Regions from separate parts of the Burkholderia sp. APQ4-4ca genome, predicted to be linked through region 2. Evidence: predicted binding sites of a transcription regulator. Region 2 holds the regulator's gene; the other holds the start of a gene.
The links. The regulator HrcA, encoded in region 2, represses chaperone genes, less so after heat shock. The targets are predictions, from matches to a motif close to TTAGCACTCNNNNNNNNNGAGTGCTAA.

Region 1: the regulator HrcA is predicted to act here: its motif matches at 3,074-3,100, upstream of groES (co-chaperone GroES).

Annotation. Positions count from the first base shown of each region.
Region 1 is NZ_JBYQCG010000227.1:22,364-32,986, reverse strand. Features, by position in the region: gene AC3IFE_RS26300 (sigma-70 family RNA polymerase sigma factor) at 1-374, shown strand, start outside; gene AC3IFE_RS26295 (anti-sigma factor family protein) at 371-1,153, shown strand; gene AC3IFE_RS26290 (quinol oxidase) at 1,180-1,599, shown strand; gene AC3IFE_RS26285 (LolA family protein) at 1,596-2,228, shown strand; gene AC3IFE_RS26280 (SRPBCC family protein) at 2,268-2,780, shown strand; gene groES (co-chaperone GroES) at 3,174-3,467, shown strand; gene groL (chaperonin GroEL) at 3,514-5,154, shown strand; gene AC3IFE_RS26265 (hydroxymethylpyrimidine/phosphomethylpyrimidine kinase) at 5,337-6,203, opposite strand; gene AC3IFE_RS26260 (rubredoxin) at 6,459-6,629, shown strand; gene AC3IFE_RS26255 (FimL-related protein) at 6,734-8,035, shown strand; gene AC3IFE_RS26250 (YqgE/AlgH family protein) at 8,218-8,796, shown strand; gene ruvX (Holliday junction resolvase RuvX) at 8,793-9,242, shown strand; gene pyrR (bifunctional pyr operon transcriptional regulator/uracil phosphoribosyltransferase PyrR) at 9,229-9,753, shown strand; gene AC3IFE_RS26235 (aspartate carbamoyltransferase catalytic subunit) at 9,827-10,623, shown strand, end outside.
Region 2 is NZ_JBYQCG010000235.1:29,747-40,369, reverse strand. Features, by position in the region: gene AC3IFE_RS30005 (YhdP family phospholipid transporter) at 1-3,023, opposite strand, end outside; gene glnE (bifunctional [glutamate--ammonia ligase]-adenylyl-L-tyrosine phosphorylase/[glutamate--ammonia-ligase] adenylyltransferase) at 3,254-6,055, shown strand; gene recN (DNA repair protein RecN) at 6,180-7,829, opposite strand; gene AC3IFE_RS29990 (NAD kinase) at 7,849-8,751, opposite strand; gene hrcA (heat-inducible transcriptional repressor HrcA) at 8,883-9,905, shown strand; partial or broken gene hemH (ferrochelatase) at 10,047-10,623, shown strand, end outside.

The DNA.
Region 1 (10,623 bases), on a different contig from region 2:
GCAACCTGCGCGCATGGCTGCTGACGCTGTTGCGGCACCGATTCATCGACCAGTTGCGCGCGCGGCACGAGATCGCGGTCGACGATGCGACGGCGCCCTGGCAGACGATGGCCGCGCCGGCCGGCGAGGTCGGCGGGCTGGAGTTGCGCGACGTGCAGCGCGCGCTGTACCGGCTGCCGGTCGAACAGCGCGAGGTGCTGCTGCTGGTCGCGCTCGAGGAGTTGAGCTATCGCGATGCCGCGCAGGTGCTCGGCGTGCCGGTGGGCACCGTGATGTCGCGGCTCGCGCGGGCGCGCGCCCAGATGCGCGCGCTGCTGTCGGACGCGCCGTCGACGCACGGCGCGGCCACGTTACGGGTGATCGGGAAGCCATGATGGACGATCCGCGCAAGCCTTCGAACGAGCAGGAAGACGATGCGTCGGCGCAACTGCTGTCCGCGCTGCTGGACGGCGAACTGTCCGGGCATGAGCGGCGCGAGGTCCTCGCGCGCCTGCAGGCCGATCCGCAGGAAGCCGAACGATTCGCGCATTACCGCGCACAGCGCGATGCGCTGAAGGCGCTGTTCCCGTTGCCGGGCGCGGCGCCCGCGTTGTTCGTGCAGCGCCGCGCGTCGCGCTGGCGCGCCGTCGCGCATGCGTTCGCGGGGCTGGCGGCCGGGCTGCTGATCGGTGTCGCGCTGCATGCGGGCTGGGCGGCGTTCGGCCGCGAACCGGCGTTCGCCGCGCGCGCCGATGTCGCGTACGCGGTGTACGCGGCCGACCGCGAACATCCGGTGGAAGTCGGCGCGGCCGATCCCGGGCGTCTCGCCGCGTGGTTGTCCGCGCGCGTCGGTCGGCCGGTGCGCGCACCGTCGCTCGACGAATACGGCTACGCGCTGCTGGGCGGCCGGTTGCTGCCCGGCGACGCGGGGCCGGCCGCGCAGCTCATGTACCAGCGCGCGGACGGCGCGCGCGTGACGCTGTACATGACCGCATACGACGCGCGGCGTCTCGCGCCGCAGGCGCTGTCGGCCGACGGCCGCTACACGTATTTCTGGTCGGATCGCGGCATGGGTTATGCGCTGTCCGGCCGTGGCGACGAACGGCGTCTGCGCGAGCTGGCGATCGACGCATGCGGTGCGCTGGGCGGGCCGACCGATGCGTGGAAGGGGTGACGCGCGGCGCCCGCGGGGAGCAGGCGATGAAGATGGCGATGATGAAGGGGCTCGTGCTGACGGCGTGCCTCGCGGGCACGATGCTTGCGCACGCGGACGGCGACCCGCCCGTGCGCGTGCCGGTTGATGCCGATGGCGTGCAGCGCGTGACGATCGTCGGCGGCAGCTATTTCTTCCGGCCGAATCATGTGATCGTCCGCGCGCACGCGCCGGTCGAGCTCACGGTATCGGCCGAGCCCGGCGTGGTGCCGCACAGTTTCGAAATCGACGCGCCGCAGGCCGGCATCGCGGTACGCACCGAACTCGATACGACGCCGAAGACGTTCCGTTTCACGCCGGTGCAGCCCGGGCGATTCGCCTACTATTGCACGCACCGGCTGCTGTTTTTCAGAAGCCATCGCGAGCGCGGGATGGAAGGCGTGCTCGAAGTCGAGGCGGCGCCGTGATCGCCGCGTTGCTGGCCGCGAGCCTGATAGGAGCGAGCATGACAGCCGATCCCGTGACCGCCGCGCAGGCGCATTTCGACCACGTCCGCTCGTACCGCGCGACGATCCGCTCGTCGGCGCGCGACGGCGAGCACACCGAAATCCGCTACGCGTACCTGAAACCCGGCTTCGTCCGGATGGATTTCGTGTCGCCGCATCGCGGCGCGGTGCTCGCATACGATCCCGGCGACGGCAAGGTCACGCTGCGCCCGTTCGGCACGCATGCGCCGCCCGCGCTGACGCTGTCGCCGTCCAATCCGCTCGTGCGCGACCGCGCCGGCCACCGGGTCGACCGCTCCGACGTCGGCGAACTGCTGCGCAACGTCCATGCGCTGCAGCAGGGCGGCGCGACGGTGACCGAAGGCGAGGAGGCCGTCGGCGGCCGGACCGCGCAACGCGTGCTGGTCACGGGCGCGCCCGCGCACGCGGTCGACGGCGTGCATCGCTACCGGTTGTGGCTCGACGCCGCGGACGGTTTTCCGCTGAAAGTCGTCAGCTATGCCGGCGACGACGACGTGCCGCTCGAAACCGTGACGCTCGACGACGTGGAAATCGACGTCGCGTTTCCCGAGCGTTTCTTCGCGCCCTGACGGCGCGCCGTGTTCCTGAACGCGCATGCCGGAGGCTGCATGGCGGAGTACCGGTTTTCGACGACCTGGCGGGTGGATGCGCCGCTCGCGGCGGTCTGGGACGCGATCTACCAGGCCGATCGCTGGCCCGACTGGTGGAAGGGCGCCGTGCGCACCGTCGAGCTCGAGCCCGGCGACGCGCGCGGCGTCGGCGCATTGCACCGGTATACCTGGAAGGGCGCGCTGCCGTACCGGCTGACCTTCGACATGCGCGTGCGGCGCGTCGAGCGGCCGCACGCGCTCGAAGGCCATGCGAGCGGCGCGATCGAGGGCGACGGCCGCTGGTCGTTCGCCGCCGACGGCGCGCGCACCGTCGTGCGCTACGACTGGCACATCCGCACGCACGGCTGGATGAACTGGCTGGAGCCGCTCGCGCGGCCGCTGTTCCGATGGAATCACGACGTCGTGATGCGCGAAGGCGCGAAGGGGCTCGCGCGCCGGCTGGGCGCGACCGTCGAAACGGACGGCCGGACCTTCCGGCCGCTGTCCGGCGCGGACTGCGCCGACGCGTGAAATCGGCCGGGCCACGCCGGCGAGCGAGCACGTCGTGGCGGACGAAATCGGCGCCCGCACGGTTTTTTTGATGCGAGGTCGCCGGTCTCAGGAACTCCGGGCTTACCCGGTGTCCAAACGGGGCTGGATGGGTTCGGCGGGCCGCACGGCGCCGCCGTTCGGGTTGGATGAATGCCACATGTCTTTGTTTAAAAAGGAGTTTTTGTTGTTTTTGCGTGTTTTTCCCGCCGCGTCGCCTCCCCGAAAATTCCTCCGGTTCTCCTTCTTGAATTTGTCAAAACCCGTCCATATAATTAGCACTCGCTGCACGAGAGTGCTAACAATTCTCTGCCGGGCACCCAGCCGGGCAGATTCCCTAAGCGTTCTTCAATCTCAGTCAAGAGAGGAGTGAATATGAACCTTCGTCCTTTGCACGATCGCGTGATCGTCAAGCGCCTGGATCAGGAAACCAAGACCGCCTCGGGCATCGTGATCCCCGACGCCGCTGCTGAAAAGCCGGATCAGGGCGAAGTCCTGGCGATCGGCCCGGGCAAGCGCGACGACAAGGGCGCCCCGATCGCGCTCGACGTGAAGGTCGGCGATCGTGTCCTGTTCGGCAAGTACGCAGGTCAGACCGTGAAGGTCGACGGCCAGGAACTGCTGGTCATGCGCGAAGAAGACATCATGGCCGTGGTCAACGCCAAGTAAGCGTCCTCCGACGGTACATATTCCCAAGAATTCAAGGAGTTAGAAGATGGCAGCTAAAGACGTCGTATTCGGCGATTCCGCCCGTTCGAAGATGGTCGAAGGCGTGAACATTCTCGCCAACGCAGTCAAGGTCACGCTGGGTCCGAAGGGCCGCAACGTCGTGCTCGAGCGCAGCTTCGGCGGCCCGACGGTCACCAAGGACGGTGTGTCGGTCGCGAAGGAAATCGAGCTGAAGGACAAGCTCCAGAACATGGGCGCGCAAATGGTCAAGGAAGTCGCTTCCAAGACCAGCGACAACGCAGGCGACGGCACGACGACGGCAACCGTCCTCGCGCAATCGATCGTTCGCGAAGGCATGAAGTACGTCGCATCGGGCATGAACCCGATGGACCTGAAGCGCGGCATCGACAAGGCAGTCGCAGCGGCTGTCGAAGAGCTGAAGAAGATCAGCAAGCCGTGCACGACCAACAAGGAAATCGCACAGGTCGGCTCGATCTCGGCGAACAGCGATTCGTCGATCGGCGATCGCATCGCTGAAGCGATGGACAAGGTCGGCAAGGAAGGCGTCATCACCGTCGAAGACGGCAAGTCGCTGGCCGACGAGCTCGACGTCGTCGAAGGCATGCAGTTCGACCGCGGCTACCTGTCGCCGTACTTCATCAACAACCCGGACAAGCAAGTCGCCGTCCTCGACAACCCGTTCGTGCTGCTGCACGACAAGAAGGTGTCGAACATCCGTGATCTGCTGCCGGTGCTCGAGCAAGTCGCGAAGGCTGGCCGTCCGCTGCTGATCATCGCTGAAGACGTCGAAGGCGAGGCACTGGCCACGCTGGTCGTCAACAACATCCGCGGCATCCTGAAGACCGTTGCGGTCAAGGCGCCGGGCTTCGGCGATCGTCGCAAGGCGATGCTGGAAGACATCGCGATCCTGACCGGCGGTCAAGTCGTCGCGGAAGAAACCGGCCTGACGCTCGAAAAGGCAACGCTGGCAGAACTGGGCCAGGCGAAGCGCATCGAAGTGGGCAAGGAAAACACGACGATCATCGACGGCGCAGGCGAAGCCGTGAACATCGAAGCACGCGTGAAGCAAGTGCGCGCGCAAATCGAAGAAGCGACGTCGGACTACGACCGTGAAAAGCTGCAAGAGCGCGTGGCCAAGCTGGCAGGCGGCGTTGCAGTGATCAAGGTCGGTGCCGCGACCGAAGTCGAAATGAAGGAAAAGAAGGCACGTGTCGAAGACGCACTGCACGCGACGCGCGCAGCTGTGGAAGAAGGCATCGTGGCCGGTGGCGGCGTCGCGCTGATCCGCGCACGCACCGCGATCGCAGGCCTGACCGGCGCGAACGCCGACCAGAACGCCGGCATCAAGATCGTGCTGCGCGCAATGGAAGAGCCGCTGCGCCAGATCGTCACGAACGGCGGCGAAGAAGCCAGCGTCGTGGTGGCGGCGGTTGCTGCAGGCCAGGGCAACTACGGCTACAACGCAGCAACGGGCGAGTACGTCGACATGGTTGAAGCCGGCGTCGTCGACCCGACCAAGGTCACGCGCACCGCGCTGCAGAACGCAGCTTCGGTCGCAGGCCTGCTGCTGACGACGGACGCAGCCGTCGCGGAACTGCCGAAGGAAGACGCACCGATGCCGGGCGGCATGCCGGGCGGCATGGGCGGCATGGGCATGGACATGTAATCGACTTCGGTCGACGGTGTCCGGAGCGCGCAGCGATGCGCGCTCCAGCCAAAAGAAAAGACCCGCAGCGATGCGGGTCTTTTTTTATGCGCGCGGTTTGATGCGTGCGCGGGGCGGCCGGATCCGTCACGCGCCAAGGCGGCGCGGCGTACGGCGGCGGAATCTGCCCGCCGCGTCGCGACTCAATGCCGGTGGGACGTCCTCGACACCAGGTCGGCCTTCACGGCCGGCGGCGAGTCCGACTCGTCGTTGCTGCGCGCCCAGAAGAACCGGTCGGGCAGATACGCGCCCATGCCGGGCCGGAACGCGTCGCGCACGGCCTGGTACAGGTATTCCTGCGCCTCGCGCACGGCTTCGGGCGGCTCCTGGCCGTTCGCGAGCAGCGCCGCGATGGCCGCGCCGAGCGTATCGGTGATGCCCATCAGCCGGTGCGGCGAGCGATCCCACATGTCTTCGCGAAGCTGGCCTTCCTCGCCGTACAGCGTATTGACGAGCCGGTGCGAGCCCGTTTCCGACGACAGGATGTATTCGCAGCCCTGCGACAGCAGATGCGACACGGCCGCGTCGAGATTCGGCGCCTCGGCGTCGCCGTCCGGCTGCGCGAGCGCGATCAGCGTCGCGTGGTCGGCCACCAGCAACGTGGTTTGCGGCGCGAGCAGGTCGGCGATCGATTCGCGCAGGTCGTCGGCGGCGAGCACGTGCTCGTCGTCGAGCGTGAAGTCCGGCGCGAGCACGAGCGGCACGCCGTCGTAGTCGGCGACGACTTCGGCGATCGCGCTCACGACTTCCGCGCGCGTCGCCGCGCCGATCTTGAACGCGGCAACCGGCATGTCCTCGAGCAGCATGCGCGCCTGTGCGGCGACGACGTCGGGGTCGAGGCCGGTCACTTCTTCGCAGGCGGCCGAGTCGCGCACGGTATAGCCGGTCAGGACGGACACGCCGTGACAGCCCATGCTCGCCAGGGTCATCAGATCGGCTTGGAGGCCGGAGCCGCCGGTGGGATCGGACAGGCCGAAGGTAAGGACGATCGGAGGGGCGTTGCTGGACATGTAGAAATGGGGCAAGAGAAAAACGGACAAGCGACGGAAATGCGGACGGCGAGGCGAATGGGCTGGTTCGGCCCCGTGTTGCCCGGCAGGCCGCACTTTTCGACCATTATGCGGTGGAATCCGGCCGGGACGACGGATTTTTTAGCGCAGCGCAACGTAGTTGCCGTCCTCCAGCGCGATTGCTAGGCAGTCCGGCCCCGACACGGTACCATCATGGCTCCCGAATTTACCGACTTTTCCCCGACGCGGCTTAAGATGGAATACAAGAGCTGGATGTGCCTGATTTGTGGCTGGATTTACGACGAAGAAGCCGGGCTGCCGGAAGAGGGCATTGCCCCGGGCACGCGCTGGGAAGACGTCCCGATCAACTGGACGTGTCCCGAATGCGGCGCCCGCAAGGAAGACTTCGAGATGGTCCAGATCTGATCGGACCGCTGGCCCACGGACACTCTGCTCAGGCCTCGCCCCGGCCCGGTGCTCGCGCACCGCGGTTCGCGCGAGCGACTTGACGATGACAGGCGCGCGTGTCCATGACGTCCGATCCGGCGAACGTTCCCCAACCTGACGCATTGCCCAACCCGCGCGGCGGGGCCGTGCGCGCGGCCGACGCGTGGCTGGCGGCGGCCGCCGACGCATTCGAGCGGCGCGACGACGCCGCGGCGCCGCTTGCGGCGGCCGCGGCCGTGCTGGCCGAAGCCGGCTGGCTGCCGGCCGCGCGTTTCGCCGGGCAACTGGCGGCCGACGTGCCGCTCCTCGCCACCGAGCCGACTTCGGCGGGCTGGCGGGCGGCGCTGCGCGATTTTCGTGCGGCCGTCGGGCGCCACAACCTGCGCGAGCTCGCGTGTTCGCCCGTTCTCTTCGAGCATTTCCGTGCGTTGCGCGCGCAAGGCGCCGCCGACCTGCGCGCGAGCGTGCCGCTCGATGCGCTCGCGCTGGCCGGCCGTGCGGTCCCGCCTGCCACGTTGCGCGCACTGCCCGATGCAGTCGCGGCCCGGATTCGCGCCCGCTACGAGCAGGCGCTGCTCGGCGTGCTGCGGGCCGGACACGGCGCGCCGGGCGCGGCGCTCGACGAACTCGACGCGATGCTGGCCGCGCTCACCGACGACGGGCCCTACGATTTCTGGCGGCTCGCGGCCGCATGCGTACGCGCGCTGCGCGCAAGCGGCGCGCCCGAGCTGAAGCACTTTCTCGCGCGGATCAACCTGCTGCTCGGCGAACACGCGCAGGGCCGGCGCAGCGCGCCGCCCGAACTGGTGCGCGAGACGGTGGCGCTGCTGTGGCGCGATTTCGCGCTGTTCGGCGCCGCAGCCGAGGACGTCGCGTTCGTCGACGTGCTGCATGACTACGGGTTGACGGTCGACTGGCACGTCGCCGGCACGCCCGCATCCGAAGCGTTGTGGGAGGCCGATGCCGCGCGGGCCGAGCACGACGCGGTCGCTGCCGCGCCCACTCGTGCGCTCGGCGTCGTGACCGTCAACGCGCATGCCTATGAGGATTTCCTGCAGACCGCCGATGCATCGATGGCCGACCTTGCCGCCAACCCGGCCACGGCCGACGCCAGCGCCGCATGGCACGCGTCCGCCGCCGCCTACCGGGTCGGCACGGCCGCCTGCGCGCTCGGGCTCGGCCACGCGGCGCTACTGGCCGACACGCTTGGCCTGGCATGGCGTCGTGCGGCGCACGGCGTGCCGCTCGCCGACGGCGGCCTCGATGCGCACCGCCACGCGTCCGACATGCTGCGTGCGGCGCTCCTGAAGATCGCGGCCGGCGTCGCGCCGCCGGATCTCACCGCGGCTTCCGAAGCACTCGGCGCGGCCCTCGGCCGGACCTGACGGACAAGGGGACGGACACGCGACGGCGGCCCTTGTCGCGCGGGCCTGCAACACGCTGCCGACAGCGCCCGCGCGCGTGTTAGAGTGCCGTGTAATCCGCGCGCGCCGTTGCCAGCGCGGCGCGGCGTTGCTTGTTGATCGCGGCCCGGTCAGGTCGCGGCGTCTTTGCTAAAATTCAAACCATGTCAAAGCCTTCCGATCGCATCAATCTCACCAACCAGTTCCTGATCGCCATGCCGAACATGGCCGATCCGACGTTCTCGGGAACGGTGGTCTATCTTTGCGATCACAGCGAGCGCGGTGCGCTCGGCCTCGTCATCAACCGTCCTACCGACATCGACCTCGAGTCGCTGTTCAACCGCATCGACCTGAAGCTCGACATCGAGCCGCTGCTGCACATTCCGGTGTACTTCGGCGGCCCCGTCCAGACCGAGCGCGGCTTCGTGCTGCACGAGCCGGTCGAGGGCGCGAGCTACAACTCGTCGATGTCCGTCGACGGCGGGCTCGAGATGACGACGTCGAAGGACGTGCTCGAGGCGGTCGCGACGGGCACCGGCCCGAAGCGCTTCCTGCTGACGCTCGGCCATGCCGGCTGGGGCGCCGGCCAGCTCGAGGAAGAAATTTCCCGCAACGGCTGGCTGACGGTCGCCGCCGATCCGCGCATCGTGTTCGACACGCCGGCCGAAGAGCGCTTCGAAGCCGCGCTCGGCCTGCTCGGCGTCAGTTCGTCGATGCTGTCCGGCGAAGCAGGGCACGCATGAGTGGCGCGAGCGCGCGCGATGCGACGCTCCTGGCGTTCGACTACGGCGAAAAACGGATCGGCGTCGCGATCGGCAATGCGCTGACGCGCTCGGCCCGTGCGCTCCTCGTGATCCAAAACCTGAACCGCGAACACCGCTTCAAGGCGGTCGGCGACCTGCTGGCCGAATGGCGGCCGGACGCGCTCGTCGTGGGCCTGCCGATGCATCCGGACGGCACGCCGCACGACATGACGCAGCAGGCGAAGCGCTTCGGCAACCAGTTGAACGGCCGCTTCGGGCTGCCCGTCACGTGGGTCGACGAGCGTTATTCGTCGGTCGAGGCCGAGGCCGGGCTGCGCGAGCGCAACGTGCGCGGCCGCGCCCGCACCGACATGCTCGATGCCGAAGCCGCGCGCGTCATTCTTCAACAGTATCTCGATCAATTGTCCGACCATGAGCACCATTGACGCCGAGGCGCTTTACCGCGTCCTGCTCGACCAGATCCGCGCCGCGTACGGCACGGCGTTCGCCGAACCGGGCGGCCCGCGGCTCGCCGGCATTTACAGCGGCGGCGCGTGGCTCGCCGAGCGCCTCGCGCGCGATCTCGGCGCAACGGCATTCGGCGTCGTCAACGTCGCGCTGCATCGCGACGACTACGCGAAGAAGGGGCTGCACAGCCAGGCCAGCCCGACCTCGCTGCCGTTCGAGATCGACGGCGCGCGCATCGTGCTCGTCGACGACGTGCTGTACACCGGGCGCACCGTGCGCGCGGCGCTCAACGAGCTGTTCGACTACGGCCGTCCGGCCGCGGTCGAGCTCGCGGTGCTCGCCGATCGCGGCGGCCGCGAGCTGCCGGTCGCCGCGCGCTTCGCGGGCGGCACGCTCGACGTGCCGGCCGACGCGACGCTCGTGCTCGCGCGCGACGATGCGCGCTTCACGCTGCGTATCGAGGCCCACGGCGAGTCGCACGGCGCCTGAACGACACGCGAACCGTATCCCGGGCCGCTGGTTCGCACCGCGGCCCGTTTGCATAGTTGGAATCACGCACACCATGACCACCGACACCACTGGCCGCACCGGCAATCCCGCGGCGGCCGCGAGCCCCGACCGGTTTCGCTACGGTTTCCTGAAGGGCAACCCGCAGCTCACGAAAAACGGCGAGCTGAAGCACCTGCTGTCGATCGAGGGCCTGCCGCGCTCGATCGTCAATCACATCCTCGATACGGCCGAGCAGTTCGTCAGCGTGACGGACCGTGAAGTGAAGAAGGTGCCGCTGTTGCGCGGCAAGTCCGTGTTCAACCTGTTCTTCGAGAACTCGACGCGCACGCGCACGACCTTCGAGATCGCCGCGACGCGCCTGTCGGCCGACGTGCTGAACCTGAACATCAATGCGTCGTCGACGAGCAAGGGCGAATCGCTGCTCGACACGATCAACAACCTGTCGGCGATGCATGCCGACCTGTTCGTCGTGCGCCACGCGTCGAGCGGCGCGCCGTACCTGATCGCCGAGCACTGCGCGCCGCACGTGCACGTGATCAACGCCGGCGACGGCCGCCACGCGCACCCGACGCAGGGCCTGCTCGACATGTACACGATCCGTCACTACAAGCGCGACTTCACGAAGCTGCGCGTGGCGATCGTCGGCGACATCCTGCATTCGCGCGTCGCGCGCTCCGACATCCACGCGCTGACCACGCTCGGCGTGCCGGAAGTGCGCGCGATCGGCCCGCGTACGCTGCTGCCGGGCGGCCTCGAACAGATGGGCGTGAAGGTGTTCCACAACCTCGACGAGGGGCTGAAGGGCGTCGACGTGATCATCATGCTGCGCCTGCAGAACGAACGGATGAG
Region 2 (10,623 bases):
TCGACGCGCGGCGCGGCCTGCGGTTCCGGCGCGCGCGGCGTGGCGGGCTTCAGCGTGTGGGCGAGGGCGAGCCACGCGTCGGCGTCCAGCTCGGCGACGTCGACGGCCGCGCTCACACCCTCCTGCGGCATGTCGGGCATCCGGTGAATGCCCATCGCGCCGCGTACCGCGCGCAGCGGCTGGCCGCGCGTCGCATCGAGCAGGTAGGTCGCGGTCACCGGGCCGAGCGTCAGGTCGGCGTGTTCGAGACGTTTGCCGTCCGCCTGCGGCGCCGGCTGCAGCGTGAAGCGGAACGGCATCGGCGTGCCGGCCGGTTTCGCGAACGGCGCCGGGAAGTTCAGCGCCACGCCCGTCAGGTCGGATTGCGCGCTGACGTCGGGCAGCCGGCCCGGCGCGCCGCGCACCGCGACTTTGTACGGCGCGTCGCCGACCACGTGTTCGAGCAGCGCGGCGGCCGCGCCGTGCAGGTTCAGGCCGCGCGCGGCGTCGAGCGCGAGCCGGCCGTCGACGTCCACCGCGTACGGGCCGTGCGACCGGAAGGTGCCGTTCGCGCGCACCGGGCCGCCGAGGAAGCGCCCCGACAGGTCGTGCAGCGATGCACCGGCCTCGGTGAAGCGGACGCTGCCGCGCAGGGCCGACAGCGGCGGCACGCCGCGGGTCGACAGCGTGTTGCCGCCGAACGCCAGCGCGCCTTCGAGGTGTGTGTGCGGATGGGGGACGTGTTGCGGAATCGTGATCTTGAGCGCGAGCGACGCGGGGCCCTGCGCGTCGATCCGCTGGCCGACGTGGTGGCTCATCGTGCCGAGCGAGCTGTGGTCCGCATAGTCGATCAGGTCGGCGAGCGGGCCCCGCGCATGGCCGTCGATGATCAGCGGCGAGTGCGACGGATTGCCGAGATCGTCGATGCGGCCCGCGACCTTCGTCAGCGCGACGCGCTTGTAGTGCGCGCGCCGGATGTCGAAACGCAGCTTGTTCTGCGCGAGCTCGAACACGCCGTCGATTCCGTCGAGCGCCGGCCAGACGCTCGGCGTGCCGTTCGCGAGCTTGCGCGGCGGGTACGGCGTCGGCTCGAAGCGGCCGCCGGTGAACGGCGCGACGATGTGGAACACGCCGGCGTCCGGCTCGTGTTCGAACGGGAATTTCTCGAGCGGGCCGCGCGCGACGATCGACGCGCCCTTGGTCACGTTGCCGTCCTGCAGTGCATGGCCGAGATAGTTGCGCAGGTGCTCGGACATCCCGGTCGGCAGGTAGCGCGGAATGCGCGCGACCGACGCGCGCGCGAAATCGGCGCGCAGATCGAGCGAGCCGCGGCCGTGGCCGGGGTTCGTGTACGAGCCCGACACCGCGATTTCGGCATCGGGGTTCGACACGAACAGGTCGGGCAGCGACACGTCGACGCGCGCGTGCTTGTCGCCGGGCGCGGGCGTGATCGTCCATTTGGCGTTGCCGCGCAGCCGGTCGAACGTCAGGCGCGGCTCGTCGAATTCGCCGGGCACGGTGACGGCTGCGTGGACCGTGTCGATATGCGCGGCGCCGCCGGTCTCGTTCGCATCGACGCGGCCCCACAGGTTCTCGACGCCCGGCCAGCCGGCGCGCGGGTGGCCGCGCGGCGAGAGCCCGGGCGGCGGCTCCTGCGCGGCGAAGCTGATGCCTTGCAGATCGCCGAGGAAGCGGTAGCGGACGATCGGCGCGGCGCCCATGCGCCGCTCCTCGTCGGCGAGATCGGCGCGCGCGGGTTTCGCGCGTTCGACCTCGATGTGATAGTTCGACACCATCCCGCGCGGGTCGATCTTGATCAGCTCGTTGCGCAGGCGTGCCGGCAGCGGCAGCCCCCGGATGAATTCGCTAAGGATGCCGAGATCGACGCGGTCGCCGACCACGCTGAGCAATTGCCCCTGGTTCGCGGTCGGCACGCGGTAGCGCGCCGTCAGCGTCGACAGCGCGAGCGAGCGGGCGAGCGGCGTGCCGTCCGGCAGCGGCGGCTGGCCGAGCTCCGCATTGAAGCGCGTCAGGTGCAGCGTGTAGTCGTGGCCCGCATCGAGCACCATGTCCCAGCCGAAGCCGACGGTCGGCACGTCGAGCCGCGGCTGGGTCGGGCGCACGCGCAGCACGACGTCGGCGCCTTGCAGGTCGCCGCCCGCCGAACGCAGGTGGCCGTCGCCGAAGGTCGCCCAGATCGCGTTGTCGATCCGGCCCGCGTGGATCGTGAGCGGCACGTCGAGATAGCGCGTGAGCGTCTGCAGGTCGACGGGGCCGGTCGACAGGTACGCGTCGCCGGTCCAGTTCGCCGGCTTGCCGATCGGCGCGAGCGGCTTGTGCTTGAAGCGCGCGCGGAAATCGAGCGGACCGAGCAGCAGCGTGCCGTTCGCGGGCGCCTGCAGCGCGGCCTTGTGCACGCGGCCGTCGTTGAGCACCGCGAGCCGGATGCCCGACAGCACGAGCTCCGGTGCGTCGTGCTGCGCGTCGCGCCAGCGCAGCGTGCCGCCGCGCAGCACGATCGCCTCCTGCTTGAGCAGCCACGTGCCGAACGTGTCGTTGCCGCCGTGGGTGGTCGCGACGCCGACGCCCGCGACGCTCAGCGAGCCGTCGGCCGCCCGCGCGACGACGAGGTCGGGCTGGTCGACGATCAGGCTCGACAGCGCGGGCGACAGCCGCAGCAGCGACATCCACGACAGCGCGGCCGTCGCGTGCGGCACCGACAGCGCGACCTTGCCGTCACGGCCGCGGATCGTCAGGTTCGTGAGTTCGACGCCCGGCTGCATGCCGGACCAGTTCGGGGAAAGCTTGCCGATCGAAAGCTGCGCATGGAGCTTGTCGGACACGGCGCGCTCGATGCGCGGGCGGAATTCGTCGATGCGGGGCAGCAGCACGTAGCGCAGCCCGAGGAAGGCGCCGGCCGCGACGAAGTAGGTGCCGATCCCGGCTGCCAGCGTCACCTTGAACACGCGACGCAGGACCGGATGATCGTGCTTCGGAGGTCCCGCTTCGGGCGCAGCTACGGCGGATTCCTGACGGTCGGACATGCGGCGGACGGGCGGCGATATGGTAGTTTTGCAGATTGACGTTGAAATGTATCACAGGGGTTCGTGCCGGCGGCCGTTGGGGGCAGCGCGGCACGGGCTTTCCGGCGCGCGGTGTCGCGACGGGCGCATGCGCGTCCGGCGAGGCCGCGCCGAGTCCATGGGGCCGGCGGCAGCGGGGCGCGTACGCGCCGGCCCGCTGCCGCCGGCCTTTTCGCCAGGCCCGTTTCTCGATGACCGACGCTTCCGCCCTGATCAGCACGTCCTATTCCCGCTACCTTGCCCGCGCGGCGGCCGCCCGGCCCGCGCTGGCCGAGCAGATCGCCGCGTGGGCGGCCGCGCCGCTCGGCCGCGCGCAGCTCGACGCGCGCCTCACCGCGCTGCTCGCGACGCCGGCCGGCGCCGCCGCGCCGGGCGACGAGCAACTGAAGCGCGCGTTGCGGCAGTTGCGCGCCGAGGCGTTCGGCGCGGTCGCCGAGCGCGACCTGCGCGGGCTCGCGGACGTCGCCGAGGTCACGGGCGCGATGACCGATCTCGCCGAAGTGGCCGTGCAGCGCTCGCTCGCGCTGCTGTCGGCCGAACTCGAGGCGCAGTACGGCGAGCCGCGCGGCGCCGACGGTCAGCGCGTCGTGCTCGGCGTGGTCGGGATGGGCAAGCTCGGCGGCCGCGAGCTGAACGTGTCGTCGGACATCGACCTGATCTTCGTGTACGAGGACGACGGCGAGACCACCGGCGGCGCGCGTTCGCCGCTGTCCACCCAGGAATACTTCACGCGGCTCGGCCGGCGCCTGATCGGCGTGCTGTCCGAGGTCACGGCCGACGGCTACGTGTTTCGCGTCGACATGCGGCTGCGCCCGAACGGCGATTCGGGGCCGCTCGTCTGCAGCATCGGCATGCTCGAGGAATATTTCTACGTGCAGGGGCGCGAGTGGGAGCGCTATGCGTGGATCAAGGGGCGGCTCGTGTCGGAAGGCGACAGCGACGCCGCGCAGCGGCTCGCGGCGCAGCTCGAATCGATCGTCAAGCCGTTCGTCTACCGGCGCTATCTCGATTTCGGCGTGATCGGCGCGATCCGTTCGCTGCATCAGCAGATCCGGCACGAAGCCGCGCGGCGCGCGTCGATGCGCCCGGACAAGGCCGACGACATCAAGCTCGGGCGCGGCGGGATCCGCGAGATCGAGTTCAGCGCGCAGGTGTTCCAGCTGATCCGCGGCGGCCAGGATGCGGAATTCCGCGTGCGGCCGACGCTCGCGGTGCTGCGGCATGCGCAGGCCCGCGGGCTGATCGGCGACGACGTACGCGCGCGCCTCGCCGACGCCTACAATTTCCTGCGCACGCTCGAGCACCGGCTGCAGTACCGCAACGACGCGCAGACGCACGCGATGCCGGTCGAGCCCGACGAGCGCGCGGCGCTGGCCGCGTCGCTCGGTTTTGCCGACTACGCGGCGCTGATGACGGTGCTGGACGGCCACCGCACGTTCGTCGAAGCGCAGTTCGACCAGATTTTTGCCGACAAGGCGAACGGTGGGCCGTGCGCGGCCGGCGACGACACGGCGGCCGCGTGGATCTGGAGCGGCGCGCTGGCCGACGACGGCGAGGACGACGCGCTGGTCGCCCGCCTCGACGGCCTGGGCTTCGCCGATCCGGCCGCCGTGCTCGCGCGGCTGCGCGCGGTCTGGCAATCGTCGCGTTATACCGGGCTGCCGGAAAAGAGCCGGCAGCGCTTCGACAGCGTCGCGCAGCGGGCGCTCGATGCCGCGCCGAAGATCGACGCCGCGCGCCGCGACGACACGATCGTGCGCCTGTTCGACCTGCTGGAGACGGTCAGCCGGCGCGGCGTCTATCTGGCGCTGCTGACCGAATATCCGGCCGCGCTCGACCGCGTGCTGTCGGTGCTCGGCGCGACGCGCTGGGGCGGCGGCTACCTGATCCGCCACCCGCAACTGCTCGACGAACTGCTCGACGACGAGGCGATCGCGAGCCCGTTCGACTGGCCCGCGTTCAAGGATGCGCTGCGCGCGCGGCTCGCGGCAGCCGACGGCCCCGAGCAGCAGATGGACCTGCTGCGCCACGCGCAGCACGCGGAGGTGTTCCGGATCCTGCTGATCGACCTGGCCGGGCAACTGTCGGTCGAGCACGTGAGCGACCGGCTGTCCGAGCTGGCCGACGCGGTGCTCGACGTGACGATCGAAGTCGTGTGGTCGCAGCTCGCGAAGCGCCATCGCGACGTGCCGAAGTTCGCGGTGATCGCGTACGGCAAGCTGGGCGGCAAGGAGCTCGGCTATGCGTCGGATCTCGACCTGATCTTCCTGTACGATGACCCGGACGAGCGCGCGGCGGACGTCTACACGACCTTCACGCGGCGCCTGATCACCTGGCTCACGACCGCGACCGGCGCGGGCGCGCTGTTCGACATCGACCTGCGTCTGCGGCCGAACGGCGAGGCCGGGTTGCTCGTCACCGATCTCGACGCGTTCCGCCGCTATCAACTGCGCGAGGGCGATGCGGCGAACACCGCGTGGGTGTGGGAGCACCAGGCGCTGACGCGCGCGCGCTACAGCGCGGGCGACGCGCAGATCGGCGCGGATTTCGAGGCGATCCGCCAGCAGGTGCTGACGACGCCGCGCGACGGGGCGGTACTCGCGAAGGAGATCGTCGACATGCGCGGCAAGGTGTTCGCCGGCCATCCGAACCACACCGAACTGTTCGACCTGAAGCACGATCGCGGCGGAATGGTCGACATCGAGTTCATCGTCCAGTACTGGGTGCTGCTGCATGCGTCGAGCGATGCCGAACTGATCCGCAATACCGGCAATATCGCGCTGCTGCGCGAGGTCGCGCGTTTCGGGCTGATGGGCGAGGACGAGGCCGAGCGCGTCGGCGCCGCGTATCGCACGTACCGGAAGCTGCAGCACAAGCTGCGGCTCGACGGGATGGAGAAGGCGCGCGTCGATCCGGCGGTGGTGGCCGAAGAGCGCGCGGCCGTGACGGCGCTGTGGGCGCGGGTGTTCGGGGCGGTTGAAACGGGCGTTTGAGTTGAGTGTTTGAGGCGGGCGTGCGAATCGACGGGCAGTGCGGGCGCGATCGGGAGGCTGCTTCTCGCAAAAAAAGACCGGTGCGTGCGCCGGTCTTTTTGTATTCAGCCGTGGGGTGTCGAGGTCAGGCCGCCAGCATTTCCTTCGCGTGCTTGCGCGTGGTGGCCGTGATTTCGAGCCCGCCGAGCATCCGCGCGACTTCCTCGACGCGGCTCGCCTTGTCGAGCGGGATGACCGACGACACGGTGCCGCCGCGTTCGTCGGCGCCCTTCGCCACCTGGAAATGATGGTCGCCGCGCGCGGCGACCTGCGGCAGGTGCGTCACGCACAACACCTGGCGCTCGCGCCCGAGCTGGTGCAGCAGGCGGCCGACCACTTCGGCGACGCCGCCGCCGATCCCCGTGTCGACTTCGTCGAAGATCAGGGTCGGCGTCTGGCTCGCCGCGCTGGCGATCACCGCGAGCGCGAGGCTGATCCGTGCGAGTTCGCCGCCGGATGCGACTTTCGCGAGCGGTCGCAGCGGCACGCCCGGGTGCCCGGCCACGCGGAATTCGACCTGCTCGAGCCCGTGCGGACCGCCGTCGGCGAGCGGCACGAGCGCGACTTCGAAGCTGCCGCCCGCCATCGACAGCTCCTGCATGCCGGCCGTGACGGCCGTGCCGAGCGCCTTCGCGGCCTGCGCGCGCGCCTTCGACAGGCGCCTGGCGTCGGCGAGATAGGCTTCCCGCGCCTTTGCCTGCGCGGCTTCGAGCGCGCCGAGATCGGCGGCCGCGTCGAGCGCGGCGAGCTGGGCGCGGCGCGCCGCATGCTCTTCGTGCAGCGTGTCGGGCGGCAGCCGGAACTTGCGGGCGGTCGAGTGCAACGCGTCGAGCCGCGTTTCGACCTGCGCGAGCCGCTCCGGGTCGAGATCGACGCGCTGCGCATAGTGCGACAGCGAATAGACGGCTTCCTGCAACTGGATCTCGGCCGGCTCCAGCGACGCGAGCGCATCGCCGAGCGCGGTGTCGTAGTCGGCCAGGCCGCGCAGCTTCGACACGATCGCGCCGAGCTGCGCGAGCATCGCGTCGTCGGACTCGGACAGCGCGTTGAGCGCGCCGCGCACGCCTTCGATCAGGTTCGCCGAATGCGACAGGCGCTTGTGTTCGTTACTGACTTCGTCCCATTCGCCGGCTTGCGGCGCGAGCTTGTCGAGTTCGGCGAGCTGCCACGCGAGCTTTTCTCGTTCGAGCTGCAATTCGCGCTCGTGCGCCTTCGCCGCATCGATCGCCTGCGTCGCGTCGCGCCACACGCGCCACGCGCGCGCGACGTTCGCGGCATCGGCGACGAGCCCCGCGTGCGTGTCGAACAGTTCGCGCTGCGCGTCGGGCCGCATCAGCAACTGGTGTGCGTGCTGGCCATGGATGTCGACGAGCATCTCGCCGAGTTCGCGCAGTTGCGCGAGCGTCGCGCTGGTGCCGTTGATGAAGGCCCGCGACCGGCCGTTCGCGTCGATCACGCGGCGCAGCATCACGGTGTCCTCGGCGTCGAACGCGTGTTCGTCGAGCCAGCGCGCGACGCGGTCGTGCGGCGTGAATTCGGCCGTGATGTCGGCGCGGCCGCAGCCGGTGCGCACGACGCTCGCGTCGGCGCGTTCGCCGAGCGCGAGGGCGAGCGCGTCGATCAGGATCGATTTGCCGGCGCCGGTTTCGCCGGAAAAGACGGAAAAGCCGCTGTCGAATTCGAGATCGAGCGCGGCGACGATGACGAAGTCGCGGATCGAGAGGTGGCGGAGCATGGTGTCGGGCGGAGCGGCGTCAGGACGCCTTGTCGTCTTCGTTCGATGCGTGTTCGTTCCAGTGCAGCTTCTTGCGCAGCGTCGTGAAGTAGCTGTAGCCGATCGGGTGCAGGAACGGCACCGTGTGTTTCGAGCGGCGCACCTCGATCGTGTCGTTCAGCTCGAGCGACGTGAACGACTGCATGTCGAAGTTCACGTTGACGTCGCGGCCGCCGACGATCTGGATCGCGATCTTCGAATCGTCGGGCAGCACGATCGGCCGGTTCGACAGCGCGTGCGGCGCGATCGGCACGAGCACGATGCCGGCCAACTGCGGATGGAGAATCGGGCCGGCCGACGACAGCGCATAGGCGGTCGAGCCGGTGGGCGTCGCGACGATCAGGCCGTCCGAACGCTGGTTGTACATGTAGCGGCCGTCGACCGACGCGCGGAGCTCGACCATCCCGGAGAAGCCGCTGCGGTTCACGACGACGTCGTTGAACGCGAGCGCGTGGTAGATCGGTTCGCCGTCGCGCATGATCCGCGCCTCGAGCAGCGAGCGCTCCTCGCGCTCGAACTTGCCGGCCAGCAGCACGGGGACGAGCGCGTGCATGTCGGATGCCGCGATGTCGGTGATGAAGCCGAGCCGACCGTGGTTGATCCCGATCAGCGGTGTCCGGTATGGCGCAAGCTGGCGGCCGATGCCGAGCATCGTGCCGTCGCCGCCGAGCACGATCGCCACGTCCGCTCGCGCCCCAATTTCGGCCGGGGTGAGCGCCGGGTAGCCGGCGATGCCGATTTCGCGAGCGGTGTCGCCTTCGAAGACCACTTCGAAGCCAAGCTTGGCGATGCTGTCCGCCAGCGTGGCGAGCGGTTCGGCGATGCCGGGCGTGTTGCTCCGGCCGACGAGCGCGACAGTACTGAACTGATTACCGGTTTTCATGCCGGCATTACACCATAGCTCGTTGACGAAAAGAACCGGCAGTGCGCCGGCGGGGCCGGATCGGGCCGGCCCGCGCAACGGTGGTTGACGCCACTCGCCGCGCTCGCGCCGTTGCGCTAAAATTTTCCACCATGCTAGATCCTCGCGCACGAACCCTCCTGAAAACCCTGATCGAACGGTATATCGCCGACGGTCAGCCGGTCGGATCGCGCACGTTGTCCCGTTACTCCGGGCTCGAGCTGAGCCCGGCGACGATCCGCAACGTGATGTCCGACCTGGAGGAGCTCGGCCTCGTGTCGAGCCCGCACACGTCGGCCGGCCGCGTGCCGACGCCGCGCGGCTACCGGCTGTTCGTCGATACGATGCTGACGGTCGAGGCGCCGATCGACGCCGAGGCCGTCGCCCGCCAGGTGCAGAACACGCTGCAGGCCGGCGAGCCGCAGCAGCGGGTGGTCGCCGCCGCCGCGAGCGTGCTGTCGAACCTGTCGCAATTCGCGGGCGTCGTGCTGACGCCGCGCCGCAGCCACGTGTTCAAGCAGATCGAGTTCATGCGCCTGTCCGACAAGCGCATCCTGCTGATCATCGTCACGCCCGAGGGCGACGTGCAGAACCGCATGCTCGCGACGCCGCGCGACTATTCGCCGTCGCAGCTGACCGAGGCGTCCAACTACATCAATGCGCATTTCGCCGGGCTGTCGTTCGACGAGGTGCGCCGCCGCCTGCGCGACGAAATCGACCAGTTGCGCGGCGACATGACCACGCTGATGCACGCGGCCGTGACGGCCAGCACCGAGGTGCCCGACACGGAGGACACCGTGCTGATTTCCGGCGAGCGCAACCTGCTCGAAGTGGCGGATCTTTCGTCCGACATGGCGCGGCTGCGCAAGCTGTTCGACGTATTCGACCAAAAGACGGGCCTCCTGCAGTTGCTCGACGTGTCGAGCCACGCCCAGGGCGTGCAGATCTTCATCGGCGGCGAATCGACGCTCGTGCCGATCGAGGAAATGAGCGTCGTCACCGCGCCGTACGAGGTGAACGGGCAGATCGTCGGCACGCTCGGCGTGATCGGCCCGACCCGGATGGCGTACAACCGCGTGATACCGATCGTCGACATCACCGCGCGGCTGCTGTCGCTCACGCTGAGCCAGCAGTAACCGCGGCAGCCGACGCCGTTCCGCCATCGTGCCGCGGCGTCGTGCGCGCCGCCAGTCGGCCGATCGGCCAGCCGACCCGATCGAGACGGCCCGCTATAATTGAGGGCCGTCCGGTCTCGTGCCCCGAGCACGTTCTTGCCCATGCGTTTCGATCTTGAGCCGCCTTCGAGCGTCGCGGCCGCCCATCGCGTCGGTGTGCTGCTGATCAATCTCGGCACGCCCGACGCGCCCACGCCGCGCGCGGTGCGGCGCTACCTGGCCGAATTCCTGTCGGATCCGCGGGTCGTCGAAATCCCGCAGGCCGTCTGGCAGGTGCTGCTGCGCACGCTGATCCTGCCGCTGCGCGGCCGTGCGTCCGCGAAGAAATACGCGGCCGTCTGGATGCCCGAGGGTTCGCCGCTGCGCGTGTACACCGAGCGCCAGACCGACAGCGTGCGGCATCTGCTCGTGTCGAACGGCTATCACGTGATGGTCGATTACGCGATGCGCTACGGCAGCCCGAACATTGCGCACGCGCTCGCGCAGTTCAAGCGCGCGGGCGTCGAGCGCGTGCTGCTGATGCCGATGTATCCGCAATACTCGGCGTCGACCACGGCCACCGCGTTCGATGCCGCATTCGCCGCGCTCGCGCGCATGCGCAATCAGCCGGAAGTGCGCACGGTGCGGCACTACGCCGACCATCCGGCCTATATCCACGCGCTGGCCGAGCAGGTGCGCC